One region of the Salinicola lusitanus genome, then DNA from elsewhere that is predicted to be linked to it. Evidence: predicted binding sites of a transcription regulator. Region 1 holds the regulator's gene; each other region holds the start of a gene.
What was found. The regulator LexA, encoded in region 1, represses DNA repair genes until DNA is damaged. The targets are predictions, from matches to a motif close to TACTGTNTANNTANACAGTA.
Positions count from the first base shown of each region.

Region 2: the regulator LexA is predicted to act here: its motif matches at 2,181-2,200, upstream of AAGT95_RS13040 (DUF1654 domain-containing protein).
Region 3: the regulator LexA is predicted to act here: its motif matches at 4,640-4,659, upstream of recA (recombinase RecA).

Region 1 is NZ_CP151919.1:3,877,325-3,883,707, forward strand. Features, by position in the region: gene nagZ (beta-N-acetylhexosaminidase) at 1-535, opposite strand, end outside; gene AAGT95_RS17510 (TetR/AcrR family transcriptional regulator) at 622-1,290, opposite strand; gene lexA (transcriptional repressor LexA) at 1,583-2,230, shown strand; gene dinB (DNA polymerase IV) at 2,248-3,315, shown strand; gene purU (formyltetrahydrofolate deformylase) at 3,333-4,181, opposite strand; gene AAGT95_RS17530 (ribonuclease J) at 4,513-6,195, shown strand.
Region 2 is NZ_CP151919.1:2,903,136-2,909,518, forward strand. Features, by position in the region: gene AAGT95_RS13025 (GntR family transcriptional regulator) at 43-708, shown strand; gene AAGT95_RS13030 (hypothetical protein) at 1,090-1,254, shown strand; tRNA gene AAGT95_RS13035 (tRNA-Gly) at 1,330-1,403, shown strand; gene AAGT95_RS13040 (DUF1654 domain-containing protein) at 1,912-2,160, opposite strand; gene AAGT95_RS13045 (manganese catalase family protein) at 2,358-3,182, opposite strand; gene AAGT95_RS13050 (Crp/Fnr family transcriptional regulator) at 3,459-4,229, shown strand; gene AAGT95_RS13055 (hypothetical protein) at 4,389-4,628, opposite strand; gene AAGT95_RS13060 (DUF2945 domain-containing protein) at 4,810-5,025, shown strand; gene AAGT95_RS13065 (DUF6482 family protein) at 5,041-5,415, shown strand.
Region 3 is NZ_CP151919.1:127,770-134,152, forward strand. Features, by position in the region: gene alaS (alanine--tRNA ligase) at 1-2,582, opposite strand, end outside; gene AAGT95_RS00595 (regulatory protein RecX) at 2,959-3,384, opposite strand; gene recA (recombinase RecA) at 3,512-4,576, opposite strand; gene AAGT95_RS00605 (CinA family protein) at 4,746-5,285, opposite strand; gene AAGT95_RS00610 (hypothetical protein) at 5,490-5,675, opposite strand; gene mutS (DNA mismatch repair protein MutS) at 5,998-6,383, shown strand, end outside.

The DNA of each region.
Region 1 (6,383 bases):
GCCGCGCTCCCCCGTGGCCGGGAAAGTGCTTGCCGACAGCGACCATGCCCGCTTCGTGGAGCCCCTCGATGAAGGCGCCCGCCAGCACGGCGACCACCTCCGGATCCGGCGAGAAACTTCGCGACCCGATGGCGGGCGACTGGTCGTCGTCGAGATCGAGCACAGGCGCGAAACTCAGATCGAACCCGCAAGCGGCCATCTCCATGCCCAGCAGCCAGCCGGCGTCCTGGGTCAGGGTCAATGCCGACTCGGGGGACTCCGCGAAGTGGTGGCCCAGTACCGCCATGGGCGGTATCTGCGTCACGCCCTCCTTCAAGCGCTGCACCCGACCACCTTCCTGATCGATCGCAACCAGGATATCGGGGCGACACTCGCGAATCTGGCCGATCAACGCCTGGGTCGTGGCGACGTCCGGGGTGTTCCTGGCAAACAGCAAGACACCACCGACCTCCGCTCGCGAGATCAACTGGCGCTCTTCGTCACGTAACTGGGTGCCTTCGACATCCAGCATGACCGGGCCGAGAGGTTGAGTCATAGCTAACACCTGAGACCATTGAGCGCCCGATTCTAGACGACAGTGGGTTCCCATGACAGAGGCCGAGGGTGCCAGGAGTCATCCTCTCACTCGACAGCCGAACCGACCTTCTCGAGGGACGCAGGCAGCGGCGCCTGCATGCCGGCCACCACGACCGGACGAAGGTGGCGGATCAGCTCCCTGACCGACATGTGTTCCTGATACTCGCTGTCGGCGATATCCCTCAGCGCATCCAGTCCGGACAGGGTGAAGATCACCGTGCCCAGCATGAAATGGAGTCGCCAGAATCGCTCGGCATCCGGCAGGTCCGGCGTCGCCAGTCGCAGGCAGCGGACGAAACGGTGGAACGTCTCCCCGTAGTGCTCCTGGATGTAGCGCCGCAGATGTCCCTGGGCCTGCGTATAGGCCAACCCCAGCAGCTTCATGAAGACCTTGAGGCTGTTACGTTCGGCGGGCACCTCCAGAACGCTGGTGGCAAGCTGCTCCAGCAGTACCTCGAGTGGCACGCCCCCGTTCCGGTAGCGAGCCTCCAGCCCATCCAGCGCCAGATTCAGCCGCTCCGAGAAGGGATCGAGATAGCGGGCAAACACGGCCTGGATCAACGCTTTCTTGGACCCAAAATGATAATTCACCGCCGCCAGATTGACCTTGGCCCGGGTCGTGATGTTGCGCAGCGAGGTTTCAGCGAACCCCTTTTCGGCAAAAAGGACCTCCGCCGTATCGAGAATACGAGTAACGGTGTCGGGTCGGGCCATGTCATACCTCGTGCCTGAGAACAACGACTTAGAACGATTATGATTCTAATCATTCCCACACAAGCCACACAATCGAGCATTTCGTCGGACCTGGAGTTCCGGGTCTCCCAGTCCGGGCGCGAAAGACTTCCCTCATCGCCAACGACTGGATACAATTCCAGCCTGTATGCATGAACACGCCTGGCTGCGGATCGGACGCCACCCAATCCGATCCATGTCCAGTTGGATAACGCCTGGCAATCCAAGCAGGCCCCAAATCGCCTGATTGACCCTCAAGGCCCGGGAGAGACCGATGGCGCGACCGCTCACCGCACGACAGCAGAACGTCTATGATTTCATCGTCAAGACGATGGGCGAATTCGGCTACCCGCCGACACGAGCCGAAATCGCCCGCGCGCTGGGGTTCCGCTCCCCCAACGCCGCCGAGGAGCACTTGCGCGCGCTGGACCGCAAGGGCGTCATCCGCATGATACCCGGCACCTCCCGCGGGATCCGACTGCCCACCAGCGGGCAGGAAGCCGAGCCCGCCGAAGCCGCTGCCGAGGGCTTGCCGGTGATCGGCAGCGTCGCTGCGGGCAGCCCGATTCTGGCCACCGAACACATCGACCGATACTGCCCCCTCCCGGCCGACTATTTCACGCCCAGCGCCGACTACCTGCTCCGGGTTCGCGGACTGTCGATGAAGGACGCCGGAATCTTCGACGGCGACCTGCTCGCCGTTCACCGCACCCAGGAGATTCGCAACGGCCAGATCGTCGTGGCAAGGCTGGAAGACGACGTCACCGTCAAGCGCTTCCAGCGCCAGGGTAGCCGGGTCACGCTCATCGCCGAGAATGCGGACTTCGAGCCCATCGTGATCGATCTGAAGCATCAGCACCTGGAGATCGAGGGACTCGGCGTTGGCGTCATTCGCGGTGGCAACGGCACCGGCCTTCACTGAGGCTATCGCCCGGCGCCATGCGCAAGATTCTGCACGCCGACTGCGACTGCTTCTACGCGGCCGTGGAGATGCGCGACGATCCGTCGCTCGCGAATACGCCGCTGGCGATCGGCGGAAGTGCCGAGCGACGGGGGGTGATCGCTACCTGCAACTACCCGGCGCGGCAATTCGGCGTGCACTCCGCCATGCCCACGGCGCGAGCGCTGCGTCTGTGTCCCGAGTTGAAGCTGCTGCCGCCCGACTTCAACAAGTATCGGGAAGTATCGCAGCAGATCCAGGCGATCTTTCACGAACTGACACCGCTGGTCGAGCCACTCTCTCTCGATGAAGCCTACCTCGACGTGACCGAAGTCACCCGATTCCGGGGCAGCGCCACCTGGATGGCTCGCTGGCTCAAGGACGAAGCCCTGGCGAGAACGGGCATCGTCATCTCGGTCGGCGTCGCCCCCAACAAGTTCCTTGCCAAGATCGCCAGCGACTGGGACAAACCCGACGGCCTGTTTGTGATCCCGCCGACGGAGATGGAGTCGTTCATTACCGACTTGCCGGTCAGGAAACTCCATGGCGTCGGGCCGGCGACGGCAACCAAGCTCGATACCTTGGGGATCGCCAGTTGTGCCGATCTCCGGGCCCAGTCGATGGACAAGCTGCTGGATCAGTTCGGCAAGTTCGGACGCCGTCTGCACGAATTGGCGCACGGCATCGACGACCGTCCGGTCAATGTCTCGCGTGAACGCAAATCCGTCAGCGTCGAGACCACCTATGACCGCGACCTGCCCCACCTGAGTGACTGTCACGGCGCGCTCGAGCCCCTGATCGAGAAACTCCACGATCGCGTCGCCCGCCATGGCGATCCTGCCATTGCCAAGCAGTTCGTCAAAGTACGCTTCGACGACTTCTCCAGCACCACGCAGGAAACGGGGGCTCGCGGCATCATCGACGCGCGCTTCCATGAGCTGCTGGAGAGCGCATGGCGACGAGGCGAGCGCCCGGTCAGGCTGCTGGGTGTCGGCGTGCGGCTGGTGCCGGAGCAGGAGCAGCGCCAGTTGGGCCTGTTCGACGGCGACCAACCGGCGACGCCTTGAACGTCAGGTGGCGCGGATCAGGAGAACACCACCGTCTTGTTGCCGTGAATGAGCACGCGATCCTGTAGATGCCATCGCAATCCACGCGCGAGCACGGCCTTTTCCACATCGCGCCCCAGCCGCACCAGGTCCTGGGGTGTATGGCAATGCGACACGCGCTGGATGTCCTGTTCGATGATCGGCCCCGCGTCGAGCTCCTCGGTGACGTAGTGGCAGCTGGCACCGATCAGCTTGACGCCACGCTCGAAGGCTTGGTGGTAAGGCTTGGCCCCGGCGAACGACGGCAGGAAGCTGTGGTGGATATTGATGACTCGCCCGGCGTACCGCTGGCAGAGATCGGGTGGCAGAATCTGCATGTATCGCGCCAGTACCACGCTGTCGGCTTCGGCCGCCGCTATCAGACGCTCGGTCTGGGCAAAGGCCGACGCCTTGTCGCCGGGCTCCACCGGAACGTGATGGAACGGAATCCCGTACCAGGCGACCATGGCGCGCAGATCGTCATGGTTGGAGATCACGCACGGGATGTCGCACTCGAGCTCTCCGGCCGACCAGCGATAGAGCAGATCGGCCAGACAGTGCGACTCCTTGGAAACCATGATCACCAGCCGCTGGCGTCGGTCGGAGTCGCTGAGGCGCCAGCTCATCTCGAACTCTTCGGCGATGGGCGCGAAGGCGATTCGAAACTCCTGGGCGCTCAGCGCATTGGCCTGAATGTCGTAGCGCATGAAGAAGCGCCCGGTAGCCAGGTCGGAATGCTGGTTGGCTTCGATGATCGAGCCTTCCTGGGAGGCGATGAAGCCCGACACCCGCGAGACGATACCGACGCGGTCGGGACAGGAAACGATGAGACGATAGTTGTGCGACATAACTCTGAGGACACTCTGTTAACGCATAAGCGCTTTAGGAAAGAGCTCGGGGTGTAAAAGCGCTCAAACCGACCATTCGGCCCGGTTGCGAAACCGAACCCGGCGCGGCGGCATCACCTCGGCAGCAACGACACATCGATGACCCGCCGCCCTGGCGACCCGCACGAGGAGCCGCCGACGGCAACACCAGCCCCGATCCCAGGTGACGCCGCTTCCCGACGAACGGCGCATTGTACCCTACTCGTCAGCGTCGACCAGCGTCTGCGCCCGTTTGAGCGGGTCGAGACGCATGACTTATAGTGGAACGAGATTTCCTCCTTCAAGGATGACGATGTTCCGTCCGCGCGCACAGATCCGCCCCCGTACTTATCCGCCGCTGCTATTCCATCCCCTGGGGGGATGCGGTGAAATCGGCATGAATCTGTCGCTCTATGGCTATGACGGCCACTGGATTGCCGTGGATTGCGGCATGACGATTCGCCAGGACCTCCCCGATCAGCCCCTGCAGATTCCCGATGTCGACCATCTGGCGGCGCATGCGATGGTCCCCTCCGCGGTGTTCATCACCCATGGTCATGAGGATCATCTCGGCGCCCTGGCCTGGATATGGCCTCGCTGGAACTGCCCGGTCTACGCCACGCCTCTGGCCATCGAGATGTTGCGGGCCAAATTCTCGGAGCAGGGCCTGAGAGTCGATGCACTGAAGCCCATCCAGCCCGGCGCTCGGGTGGCTGCCGGCCCTTTCGGCGTGACCTTCCTGCCAGTGACCCACTCGATCCCGGAGAGCTGCGCCCTCTCCATCATCACGCCGCGCCACAAGGTGCTGCATACCGGTGACTGGAAACTGGATGAACGCCCGCTCATCGGTGCGCCATTCTCCGCCGCCCAGTTCCAGGCGCTGGCACCGGTGGACCTCGTCGTGGCCGACTCGACCAATGCCGACGTCGAGGGGCACTCCCGAAGTGAAGCGGAAGCGGCCGAGGCGCTGGAGTCGGTCATCCGGGAGTGCCGGGGACGCGTCGTGGTCAGCTGTTTCGCCAGCAATATCGCTCGCATCAAGGCGCTGGGCGCGATTGCCGAGCGCACCAATCGTCGCGTGGCGCTGCTGGGACGCTCGATGGAACGCATGGTTTCCATCGCCACCCAACTGGGCTATCTCGACGATTTCCCACCACGGGTCCCGGCGAATGACCTGGGTTACCTTTATGCCGAGGAGGTTCTCATCATCGCCACCGGGAGCCAGGGCGAACCTCGCTCCGCACTGTCTCGCCTGTCCCAGGGACGACACCCGGCTCTCGATCTGCTGGCCGACGACGATGTCATCTTCTCGGCTCGCGCCATCCCCGGTAACGAGCGCCCCATCGCGCGTCTCAAGGCCGGCTTCAAGCGTCTTGGCGTCAATGTCCATGACGAGCACACCGATCCCGCGCTTCACGCCTCGGGGCATCCGGCTCGTGAAGAGCTGCGCCAGCTCTACCGGTGGCTTAGACCGAAAATGCTGTTACCGGTCCATGGAGAGGCTTCCCACCAGCAAGCGCACCGCGAGTTGGCTTCGACCATGGACATTCATGTTCCTCAACTGGCCAAGAATGGTGTCGTGCTATCTCTGGATGCAGAGACCCTGGTCCCCAGCGGCACCCACCATCTCAGACCTCGGTTGATTGCCTCAAGAATGCGCCCCGGGGAGCGCACCAATCCGGTGTCGGCCCGGCGCCATGACAAGTCACTGTCGATTGCGTTGAATGTCCTGCCGACGGCCACCGGATGGACCCGCATCGGGCAGATGATATGGGACAGCGAGATATCCCTTCCGCTGGATGAAGATGCGCTGGCCGACTGGCTGGATGAGCGCATAGACGCGATCACGGCGGAGACGCTGCTCCAGCTCCGCCAGCAACTCTTCGGCCCATTGCGAGAGTGGCTCCACGAACGCCTGCCTGTCTCGCTGGAGATCCATCTACAACTGATGCCCGCCGATCCGCAGCCGGAGTATGAAGTGCGCACGGCCCCCTAGTGCAATGGAGGCCGGTCGAGGAGAAAGACGCGTCGCAAATGCGTCGATTTCCCCGAGCCACGACACGCTTCGCGAAGCACAAGACGAGGGAGCCAGAAACGAAAAAGCGCGTCCTGCCATTTGGCAGACGCGCTTTTCAGGGAGTACCCGGGCGGAATGAATCCAGGTAGAGCCGTCCGGAGACCTTG
Region 2 (6,383 bases), 970 kb from region 1:
CCTATTTCGACCAACGGTTCCCTACCCATGAAGAGATCAGCCATGTCCGACACGACATCGCCACGTTCCGCGATTGCCAGGCACTCGCTTCACGATGCGATCACCAGCCATCTCCGTGACATGATCATCGAGGGTGAGCTCGAGCCGGGGAAACGGATCTACGAAGGTCCACTTTGCGAACGGCTCGGCGTCTCGCGGACGCCTCTACGAGAGGCGCTTCGCTATCTGGCCAGTGAGGGGTTGGTGGAACTGACGCCACAGCGTGGCGCCTCGGTTCGACGTTTCTCGGCAAAGGACATCCAGGACATGCTGGTATTGATCCGTACGCTCGAGGAGCTGGCAGGGCGCTTGGCCTGTACCGAAGCGAGCGACGAGGAGATTGCGGGGGTGCGCGCGCTGCACAACGAGATGCTGGTTCACTATCGCGAAGGAAACCGGCTCGACTATTACAAGACGAACCAGCGCATTCACTCCGCCATCGTGGCGCTGAGTCACAATGACTCGCTGGTTCAGGTTCATGGTTCACTTCAATCGAAACTCAAGCGAGTTCGATTCATCGGGCACGAGGGCGAGGAGAAGTGGGCGGCAGCCGTTGCCGAGCATGAATCGATGATCGACTCTCTCGAGCGACGGGATGCGCCTGCCTTGGTAACGGCATTGAGTGAGCATCTCGAGCACGCCTGGGAGCGGGTGCGTGACGTCGTCTAGCGGGTGCGCTGAAGCCACGGAATCGTGTCAACAAGCGGGATAGATATACAAGAGCAGTTCTATTTTGTCGGCAATGTCTTACAAAAAAATCAGATCATTGGCTCTATTTCCCTCCCAGGGGAGAAGATAAAATCGAGATTCGTTGTAGATCCTTGGTTCCCCGACTTCGGTCGGGGATTTTTTTGACGCTGATTAATGATGTCCCCGATCCCTTTTCTTACGTTTCGCCACTACCTGTTCAGTCGGTTAGTGTGTTTTATCGTTACAAATCTCTACTAAACAACCCCTTAATAATTAACGCACGTTAATTTTAAAATCCTCTTTATTGGTGCAGTCTCAAGGTTATCCCTTGGAAGACTCGTACCTTCCACGGCGTGACGATTGAGCTTTTCACTGGTGGCCAAGGAAGATATCACGGTATTCACCAAGGACGGCTGCGCCAGGGAATCGGGGGCCACTCCCCCGGGCCGTCAGCTGGCCAGGCGCAAGCTGATCGAGAGCCCGGTCTTCCTCAGGAGGGCCGGGCTCTCTCTTGTCCGCCGTTGATGCACGACCGGGATGGACGGCAGCGAAATACAGGCTTGCAAAGGCCAAGTTCCCGGACTTACGATCTAGCCCGTGGCGGGTGTAGCTCAATGGTAGAGCAGAAGCTTCCCAAGCTTAAGACGAGGGTTCGATTCCCTTCACCCGCTCCATTTCAGTAATCAGACACGTCCGAAAATATCCCTCTATCGCCCTCCAGCCCGCACGGTGACTGGGCTAATCCGTTCGAATACGTCCAGACATCAACGCGGGTAGCCACGATCCTCTTGTATGGCCAGGTCTCAGCCATGCATGGAAGCTGGGGTGAAACGCGATCAGCTCGAGCGGCACCCGCTGGCGGATACCGCACTCGCCAAGCTCGAACCGGAATCTTGAGAGTATCGCGAAAGTCTCGATCTCGATCGCCACTATTTCGTATCGCCGCCTCCGGCCGGAAGCGGTGGGGCTCGGTCCAGTGAGCCGGCCACCGGCCGATCACCTGGATGGGGCTCGGCGGGCCCGTGCTCGGGCGCAAGAGGCGATCGTGTGACGTTCGGACCCGGCGTCGTTCGAGCTAGTCCTGCGCGGGCGGCAGCAAGCTCGCGCGGGCCTCGCCGGTGGCGAGAGAGCTCGAGTAGGGCGGCGCGCCCGGGTCGGCCTGGACGATACCGACAAAGGTGGTCATGACGCCGCTTCCGTTTCCGCCGCGTTCCAGGTGACCAGCGCCTCGGCGGCGCCGACACGATTGACCGAGACGTCTTCCAGTTCCTCGAATTCGTTGAGCATACGCTCCCAGGCGACGGGATCGTCCTCGTCGAAGCGGTAGACAGTGACAGCATACTGCTCACGATCGCGCGCCCGGGCGATCTGTCGCTGGATGCGGCGGGTCAACTGCTGATACGACGCGGCGGCTTTGAACTGTGCGGACATGACAGCGTGCTCCCTGAGATTGCTGGATATATGTACAGTATCAGGCAAGAGTCATCAAGTAGGCAAGTCGCTCGAATTGCTTACAGTCAGGCCCTCTTCAGGAAGATTCTCCAGCGGAAACCGCTAATCCCTGTGGCCAATGGGCTAGGGGACAGAGGATTGAAGGCCCATCGTGGCGATGGGCCGAAGGTAAGAGACTACATCTGTTCGTTTTGGGCGCCAGAGCCTTTGCGCGCTTTGCCGAGAGAGGGCTCCTGGCCCTCCGGCTCCGGCTGCTGACGTGTGGAGTACTCCGCTCGGCCGTCTAGCGACGGACCCGTGTTCCAGCGCCCCTCAGGCGCCTTCTTGTCGGTCAGGGTGTTGAGGTAGTAGTAGGAGTGCTCTGTCGCTTCGTGAGCCTCGGGGGTGGAGTTTGGAATCGGCAAATTCTTCTCGAGTCCGCCCAGCTCTTCGATCACCGCTAGCCACTGCTGTTGATGATAGGTGTCACGGGCGATGAGGAACGAGAGAAAGTCCTTCATGCCCTTGTCGTCGGTCCAATTGTAGAGCCGCGAGGCCAGGACGCGGCCACCGGATTCCGCAGCAACGTTGGCCATCATGTCCGCGGCGATGTTGCCGGTCGCATAGACATGGCTCATGTCGAACGGTACGCCGTTGGCATTGACCGGCATTGCCGACAGCCCGGACGACAGCAGGTGGCGCGGATTGGCGCCGCCGAGTATCGCGTTGATGATGGGGTCCTTGGCCGACTCCTCCTGATAGGAGACTGGGGCACCTTCCAGGTTGAGCGCGACGGCGTGGCCGAGCATCTCGATATGCGAGAGTTCTTCCGTTGCCGTCGACATGAGCAAGTCGCGGATGCGGTCATCGCCGCGTGCTCCCATGGCCTGGAAGAAGTACTGCATCGCAACGCGGATCTCGCCCTCGACCCCGCCGATCGCTTGCTGCAAAAGCATCGCGAACTGGGGATCGGGCGCGTCGACCTTTACGGGGTACTGAAGCTTCGATGAATGCTGGAACATGATGTTCTCCGCAGATGTTGGACCGCGAAATCGCGGCCACGCTGTGAGGCTAAATCAATGCGGAGGAGAGGCTCCCAACATACGTTAAGCTCGAGTGCCATTGGTGCTTTGTCTTCCACGAGGGAGGAGCTACTTCACGTCAACTCCTGTCCTGGGCCCGGCTCGGGCCCAGGACACGGCGAGTGAAGCAGGACGAGAAGGCCGAACCGCGTAGCTGAGAGACTTGCTGCCGGTCACAGCGAAAGGCACAACATCGGCTATTCTCAGGGAGTTATCTTGGCCCAATCCTCTGATGTGAACTTGCTTATGACCCGCTCAATTTCGCCGAACGATTTGCTGATCCGAAGGCTGCAAAGTATTCATCCCGTGTCGAATGAAGAGATCCGAGCGCTTAGAGATTTGCCCTTGGAGATAGCCTCGCTGGAACCGGGTCACGACATCGTGCGCATGGGAGAGCGGCCCACGCAGTGCTGCGTGGTGATCGAGGGCTTTACCTGCATCTACAAACTGACGTCCGACGGCGGGCGTCAGATCATGGCAATCCATGTCCCGGGGGATATCCCCGATATTCAGAGCCTGCACCTTGGGGTGATGGATTTTGGCCTCGCTCCGATCAGTTCCTGCACCGTGGGCTATATCCCCCACGAGAAGATACAGCAAGTGTGCGATACCTACCCTCGGTTGGGGGTCGCCCTGTGGCGCGAGACGTTGATCGACGCGGCCATATACAGAGACTGGATGCTCAACATTGGTCAGCGTGAAGCCTTTGGAAGGGTAGCGCATCTGGTCTGTGAACTGATGATGCGTCTCAAAGCGGTAGGCCTTACGGAAGGGAGCTCCTTCAAGTTTCCAGTCACTCAAGCGAATCTGGCCGATGCCTTTGGCATCAGCTCAGTCCACATGAGTCGAGTCTACGGGATGCTCGCCAAACAGGGACTTCTCCTGGTGACTCGAACTCATATCACCGTGCTCGACTGGGACGAGCTCCAGGAGGCGGGTGACTTCGATCCCACCTACCTTCATCTCGAAAGGAACGCACCAGCGTAAAGGAGAGTGCGATGCGCGGCGGGGAGCACCTCGACGATGTCGATCCTTTTTTCCCGAGACCCGAGGGAAAGGCTGCGACGGTGATGCGATGGGTGGCTGGACGAAAAAAGCCGCTCATGGTGAGCGGCCGAAGGGAACAGTACGAAAGCGAGTGTCGGTTCAAGCTGCGGAGGCTACCGCCCGCGTCCACGCCTGATCGCGGGACAGCTCGATAAGCAGTTCCAGCGACTGACTCAGGGTGTGCATGCGGTGGTTGCGTGAGGCGAAGGCGAATTGGTGATCACAGGTGCCAAGGAACTCGCCACACTCCAGGCATTTGATCTCGTCCCAGTCTCTGGCGGTATCGTTTGAGGCTGCTTCGTGATGCCCGCAGCGTGGGCAGGAAATCTCGTGTTTCATGATGGCCATCCTTGGCTTTCTGCTGGCCGGTCTTCCTGACCGGTCGATGTCTGGGAGATGCTCCTGAACTGGGCCCCGAGGCCCGACCTTCCGTCGGCGATCCGTGCCGACGAAAGCATCATGGCATGACGGGAAAAACTGTACAAGATTTGATGTTGTGTACAGGAAATGGATTTCAGACATGTCGGACTACAAGCAGCGCGAGTGGGTCAAATGGAAGTGGGGCGACAACTGGGCGGAAGGTCAGGTGACCCGGAAGTACCAGGAGAAGGTCACCAGGAAACTGCAGGGCAGCGAGGTGACGAGGAAAGGGACCAAGCAAATGCCGGCGTATCTGATCAAGCAGGAGGACGGTACTAGGGTGTTGAAACTGCATTCCGAAATCGAGAAAGCCTAGCCAAGGATGGGTGCCATGAAATTCTCGAAATTTGTACAACTTGCGCGTGACGGGCAGATCTCGGAGCTCCACATCGAGTCCGTAACGTCACAGTCCTTCCATTTCCGCGCCGTCGCTGAAGGATACGCCGTTGCCCTTCGCGATGAACAGGGAAGGCAGATCAGCGACCGGTCCCTGGGGCACGCGAAGCAGAGGCTTCGCAACGTCAGAGGACTCGAGAAACTGCCGCTCTACCTTGTCCAGCAACGGTCCGGTTCGATCATGGTCGGCAACACGGCCTACAGCACCTCGCACAAGACCCCGCTTACGCTGGATGCATCGCCCTTGAGCGTTGCCATCGGAGTTGTCGGAGAGACGGTTGGGACTGCTGACGCCCAGGCGACCCTGTAATGAAGACAAGCTACCCTGACCAGTTGTAAACGTGGGAGTGAAGCGCCCCAGCCTGGGCGCTTTTTTCGTGCCTGCGATCAGCGCTCGGCGTTGTCCCGTACATACCGGGAGATCTGACCCAGCAGCGCACGGAAACGCTGGAGAGCTACTCGCGGTGCGAGGAGGGCGATGTGAGTTGCCCAGGCAGTAGAAATCTTCCTCGTGGCCGGTTCCGCGTCGGTCCCTGAAGCTATTCACGATGTATGGGAAGGGTGATCTTGAGGTTCTTCACCTCATCCCCTTCTTTCCAAATATTGCAGGGGAAGTCGAAATGATATTCCGCCTCGGCCCTGAGCATATCGATTCGGCGCACGAGGGCATTCCGGTAGAAGAACGTGCTAGCTGGTATGGTACGGCACATAACTTTGTCAGAGTGTGTGATGCGGATAGGGAATGATTCATTCTGAGTGTCTTGCCACTCTACGACGAATGGCTCGAGCCCCGTTTCGACGAGACGTTGAGCTTGCCTCTGATCTAATCGCATCGTCGTGTCTCCTCCTTGAGGCCAACTTAGACTTTTAATGTAAGCTAAACGCTACTGGCTGATAGGGCGCTCGAGCCTTGCCGCTATTGCTATGACATAACAGGCGGCACTAGGTTTAAGTTGAAACTGACTAATAATGGAGCATTCCTATGCCTCAAGATATTTGTGCTCGCTCTGAATGCGACGGCAAGGGCGCTAACCAATTCTCCGAGGGGTAGCGAAGCGGCGCTGACAGCGAGCCTGCACGACCGGCCATGTTGACGGGACCGGAGGCTGAGGGCGTGAGGTCGCGGGTGAGAGAAGACACGGTCACCATCGCCGGAGCTTGGCGGATAGGCACCCTTATGGGGCATTCGTGCAGTGATGGATTATCTGTATGGCTGAGTGTAAGGACGGCGAAAAAAATGCCTTGGGACTTCGAAAAACCGCCGCTGTTCGATTCCTT
Region 3 (6,383 bases), 1.0 Mb from region 1:
CAGGCCGGCACGCTCTCCAGCGCCGCCGGCAGCCGTGCCGGGTCGCTGCCACCTGCTTGAGCCATATCGGGACGTCCGCCACCCTTGCCCCCGACCTGTGCGGCGACGTGATTGACGAGCTCGCCGGCCTTGACCTTGGCAACCAGATCGTCTGTCACGCCGGCGATCAGGCTGACCTTGCCCTCCTGGGCCGTTGCCAGCACCAGGATACCGGACCCCAGTTTCTGCTTGAGCTGATCGTGCAGCCCCCGCAGTTCCTTGCCCGACACCCCCTCGAGCTGGGTCGCCAGCACCCGGACGCCTTCGACCTGCTGCGCCTGCCCGAGCAGGTCGCTACCCGCCGCGCTGGCCAGCTTGGCCTTGAGGCGCTCGAGTTCCTTTTCCAATCCCCGCTGCCTTTCGAGTACGGCGTCCAGCCGTTCGACGACCTGCTCCGGCTTGACCTTCAGGCGCTCGCTGACGGTACTGAGCTCCCGCTCCTGGGCCTCGAACCACGCCATTGCCGCCTCGCCGGTCACCGCCTCGATACGCCTCACTCCCGCAGCGGTGCCGGACTCGGAAACGATATGGAACGGCCCGATGTCACCACTGCGGGCCACGTGGGTGCCACCGCAAAGCTCGATCGAAAAGTCGTCGGCACCGATCGTCAGTACCCGCACGCTATCGAGATACTTGGCCTCGAACAGGGCACGAGCCCCCTTCGCCTTGGCCTCGTCGAGCGTCATCAGCTCGGTTCGGGTCGGCGCGTTGGCCATGATCTGAGCATTGACGATATGCGCGACCTGCGCCAGTTGCGCCGGCGTGAGCGGCTCGAGATGGCTGAAATCGAAGCGCAGGCGCTCGGCGCTGACCAGCGACCCCTTCTGCTGCACATGGTCGCCGAGCGTCAATCGCAAGGCTTCATGAAGCAGGTGGGTTGCCGAGTGGTTGCGCATGGTCGCCAGCCGCAGCGCGGGATCCACCTGCGGCGAAAGCCTCTCGCCGACGGTCACCCGCCCTTCGAGCATCACGCCCTCATGCAGGTGATGCCCCGCCTGCTTGCGGGTATTGGTGACCTGGAAGCGACCACCGTCGGTTCGGAGATAGCCGGTATCGCCTACCTGGCCGCCGGACTCGGCATAGAAAGGGGTGCGATCCAGCACCACGATACCCTTCTGGCCCGCCTCGAGAGCCTCAAGCGCGTTGCCCGCTTCATCGACGATGGCCGTCACCTTCGACGAATCCTCCAACCGATCGTAGCCGGTGAACTCGGTGCTGCCCTCGAGCTCGAGGGCGGCACCATAATCGCCGCCGAACTGGCTGGCGGCACGGGCCCGCTGGCGCTGCGCTTCCAGCTCGCGCTCGAACCCCGCCTCGTCCAGCGTCACGCCGCGCTCGCGGCAGACGTCGGCGGTCAGATCGAACGGGAAGCCGTAGGTGTCGTAGAGCTTGAAGATCGTTTCGCCGGGAAGTACGTCATCCTCGAGTGCCGAGAGCGCCTCCTCGAGCAAGCCCATGCCATGATCCAGCGTCCGCGCGAACTGCTGCTCCTCCTTCAGCAGCACCCGCTCGATCTGATCGCGGGCCTGACGCAGCTCGGGATAGGCTTCGCCCATCTCGGCGTCGAGCGCTGCCACCAGCTTGTGGAAGAACGGCTCGCTGGCGCCCAGCTTGTGCCCATGGCGTACCGCCCGGCGGATGATGCGACGCAGCACGTAGCCGCGACCTTCGTTGGAGGGCAGCACGCCATCGACGATCAGGAAGGCACAGGAGCGGATATGGTCGGCAATGACCCGCAGCGAGGGCGTCTTGATATCGTCATGGCCGGTCACTTCGGCCGCCGCCAGCAGCAGGTTCCGGAACAGGTCGATCTCGTAGTTGGAGTGGACGCCCTGCATCACCGCCGCCATGCGTTCCAGCCCCATGCCGGTATCGATCGACGGCTTGGGCAGCGGGTTCATCTTGCCGGAAGCGTCGCGGTCGAACTGCATGAAGACGAGATTCCACACCTCGATGTAGCGATCCCCGTCCTCTTCCGGGCTTCCCGGCGGGCCGCCCCACACCTCGGGGCCGTGGTCGTAGAAGATCTCCGAACACGGGCCGCAGGGGCCGGTATCGCCCATCTGCCAGAAGTTGTCTTCATCCAGGCGCGACAGCCGCGCCGGATCGACCCCGATCTCCTCGATCCAGATTCTGGCCGCTTCGTCGTCACTGATATGGACCGTGACCCAGAGCTTGTCCTTGGGCAGCGCCAGGACCTCGGTAATGAAGGTCCAGGCGTAACGGATGGCGTCGGCCTTGAAATAGTCGCCGAAGCTGAAGTTGCCCATCATCTCGAAGAAGGTGTGGTGGCGAGCGGTATAGCCGACGTTGTCGAGGTCGTTGTGCTTGCCACCGGCACGTACGCAGCGCTGGGCCGAGGTGGCACGCACGTAGGGGCGCGGATCCCGTCCCAGGAACACATCCTTGAACGGCACCATGCCGGCATTGGTGAAGAGAAGCGTGGGATCGTTTTCCGGCACCAGAGAGGCGGAAGGGACGATCGTGTGCCCGCGCTCCTCGAAGAAGCTCAGGAAAGCCTGTCTGATATCTGCACTTTTCATAAACAATCCGTGGCGATAGGCGTGCCCACGGCGGCTAGCAGACCACGTGGCGACGCAGAATCCGGCAATGGAGAGACGCCGTGAACGCCTCTCCTGCCATCGCAAAGCGCATTAGTATAACGTGGTCGGCCGATAGTCTGTCGAGTGCGACACCATTGCCGGCTGCCCGACACCCTTGTCACGAGGGACGGGCAGCCGGCGGGTAAGCGAGGGGTCCTGCGAATATCGCGTGCGCCCGGACGCCGCTTCGGGATGCCCCGTCAACGAGGCGTCGGGGCGTCGAACCACCGTCGGGTCACGGCGATGGGCAGGAGGTAGGGAATCGAAGAGGGGATCCCCCGGAGCCGGGGGCTGGCATGGAATTGACGCTGAGGGGTCAGCGGGTGCCTTCTGGCCAGGCGTGTCTGATGGCATGGCGAACCTGTTCGAACTCGAAGCCCCGCCCCGCCAGGAAGCGCTCTCTCTTGGCGCGTTCCCTGGGTGTCGAGCCCGGTGAGTCGAAGCGCTTGGCGAGGGCCTGGCTCGCCAGTTCCTTCCAGTCTGGGGCCTCGCTCTCGAAAGCCAACGCCATCAGCGACTCATCGATCCCCCGCTGTGCCATATCGACTCGAATCCTGACAGGCCCCTGGCCACGCGCGATGCGGGAGCGGACGAAAACCTCGGCGAATCTGGCATCGGATTGAAGCCCCTCCCTCGCCAGGTCGTCCAGCGCCTGTCGAATATCCGCGCTGTCCAGGCCCTTCGCGCTCATTCGCGTCTCCAGCTCGGCACGAGCATATTCGCGCCGAGCCAGGATCCGAATGGCAACGTCTCTGGGAGAGAGCTCCCGGAGGGCTTCGTCACGAGAGACCTCATCACGAGAGGTCTCCTCATGACAGAGGACGCCGTTACGCTCAGCCATCAATCCCCCCGCCTCCATCGATAGCGGCTTACAGCAGCGTATCACCGGCATCATCGCCCTCGGCGACAGCCGCTTCGGGCTCCTTCTCCTTGGTCGCCGGCACCGCGAGCAGCTGGGCCCGGATCTGCGTCTCGATCTCGGTCATCACCTCGGGATGCTCCTCGAGATACTGGGCGGCGTTGGCCTTGCCCTGGCCGATCTTGCTGCCCTTGTAGCTGTACCAGGCCCCCGCCTTGTCGACCAGGTTGCACTGCACGCCAAGATCGATCACCTCACCGGCATGGTAGATACCCTTGCCATACAGGATCTGGAACTCGGACTGGCGGAACGGCGGCGCCACCTTGTTCTTCACCACCTTGACCCGGGTTTCGTTGCCGGTGACCTCGTCGCCCTGCTTGACCGAACCGATGCGGCGAATGTCGAGGCGCACGCTGGAGTAGAACTTCAGCGCGTTGCCCCCGGTCGTGGTCTCGGGGCTGCCGAACATCACGCCGATCTTCATGCGAATCTGGTTGATAAACACCACCATGCAGTTGGCGTTCTTGATGTTGCCGGTGATCTTGCGCAGTGCCTGGGACATCAGGCGCGCCTGGAGGCCGACGTGGGAATCGCCCATCTCCCCTTCGATCTCCGCCCGCGGCGTCAGCGCCGCCACGGAATCGATGATGATGACGTCGACGCCACCGGAGCGTACCAGCATGTCGCAGATCTCGAGAGCCTGCTCGCCGGTATCGGGCTGGGAGACTAGCAGCTCGTCGAGATCGACTCCCAGTTTTTCGGCGTAGCTCGGGTCGAGGGCGTGCTCGGCATCGACGAAGGCGCAGGTCTTGCCGTCCTTCTGGGCCTGGGCGATCACCGACAGCGTCAGGGTCGTCTTGCCCGAGGACTCCGGACCGAAGATCTCGACCACACGACCATAGGGCAACCCGCCCACACCCAGCGCGATATCCAGGCCCAGAGACCCTGTCGACACCACCGGGATCGCGGTACGCGGGGTGTCGCCCAAGCGCATCACGGTGCCTTTGCCGAATTGACGATCGATCTGCGACAGTGCCGCATTGAGTGCCTTGCTGCGGTTTTCGTCCTGTGCCATGAACGTCTCCTATGGATGCACGAAGTGAGGCGGGGCAGCGCCGATCACGGCGCTCGGCTCACGTACTGTATGGTTAGACAGTAGTATGGCGAAAAAAAGCGCTCTCGCCTATCCCCCGCCGAAGATTTTCAATCCTGCCGTCGCGAAGCGTCGGACGTCGACGACTCTGTCATCGCCGAGGCCCGCCGGGCCGACCTTCCGTCACCGACTCGACCAGCCCCGACAGCGCCACGGCAACCGCCGCCTCACGGACCTGCCGACGATCGCCCGGCAGGTGATGACGCTCCACCCGCTGATGGTGCTGGTTGCCCCAGGCGAACCACACCGTACCCACGGGCTTGTCCGGGCTGCCCCCTGCCGGGCCGGCGACGCCGCTGACCGAGACACCGAGATCGGCCCCGCTGTCGCGGCAGGCGCCGATGACCATCTCCCTGACGGTCTGCTCGCTGACAGCGCCATGGGTCTCCAAGGTGGCCTGGGACACTCCCAGCAGGCGCCGCTTGGCCGCGTTGGCATAGGTCACGTAGCCGGTCTCGAAATAGGCGGAGCTGCCGGCGATCGCCGTGATGGCGCTGGCCACGCCGCCGCCGGTACAGGATTCCGCCGTGGTCAGCCGGATGTCCTGGGCCAGACAGGCCTCCCCCAGGCGCCGGGAGAGCGCCTCGCAATCCGATTCGGCATCCTGACGCGGTATCGACGCGTTCGTCATGACAACTTCCTCTCTCAGGGCTCGTCCCGCTCGCCGACCTTCACTCTCCGGATAGCAGCGACCGAGCACCAACGGAAAACCGACCGTCATTCAGTATGCGGAGAATCCTGGGTCGTGCAATGGTTGCGGAAGTGCTGTGAGGATGTCTGGTATCGCGAAGGGTCGAGCACGCCCTGACGGGGCAAGGCGACGGCGGGAGGCGGTTCAGTCCGGTTCGCGGGGATCCCGATCCGGGGGGATCATCGCCGGATGACGCGCCGCCAGTTCGGCGACGGCGATCTCCAGCAGCACGACGGCCAGTTCGCTGAGATTCACGTTGCGCTTGTTGGCTTCGATAGCCAACAGGCGATACGTGGAATCGCTGAGGTGGTTGAGCACCAACCGGGCCATATGTGAGTCCTCGAGTGCCGATTTCACACACTGTAACGAGTTATCGGCGGGCACTCAGGCTGAAATCACTACACCTGATGCATGATCCCCTCTAAGGCGACCGCCGCGTCGCGCGGTGCCGGACCCAGCCACCGCGTGGTAACCTTGCCCTCATCGCAAAGCAGACGGGGCACAAGGACGACTCGATGCTGGTGAAGGTCCATACGAAAGGGATCGACACCGAGAGCCAGTCCGAGGCCGAGCGCATCTGGATCGAGATGCCGAGACGCGGCGCTTTTACCCCATTGATGCCCCACAGAAAAACGGAGTAACCCTGAAACCCATGCAGGACGCGGCCTCCAGCAAGAGCACCCAGCATACGCCAATGATGGCGCAGTATCTCAAGATCAAGCGCGAGCATCCGGATGTACTGCTCTTCTACCGGATGGGCGATTTCTATGAGCTTTTCTACGACGACGCCAAGCGGGCTTCGCAACTGCTCGACATCACGCTGACGGCCCGTGGCCAGTCGGCCGGCAAGCCGATCCCCATGGCGGGTATTCCCTACCATAGCGTCGAGTCCTACCTGGCGCGCCTGGTCAAGTCCGGTCAGTCGGTGGCCATCTGCGAGCAGATCGGCGATCCGAGCACGGCCAAGGGGCCGGTGGAGCGCCGCGTCGTGCGCATCGTCACACCGGGAACGCTGCTCGACGAAGCGCTGCTCGATGC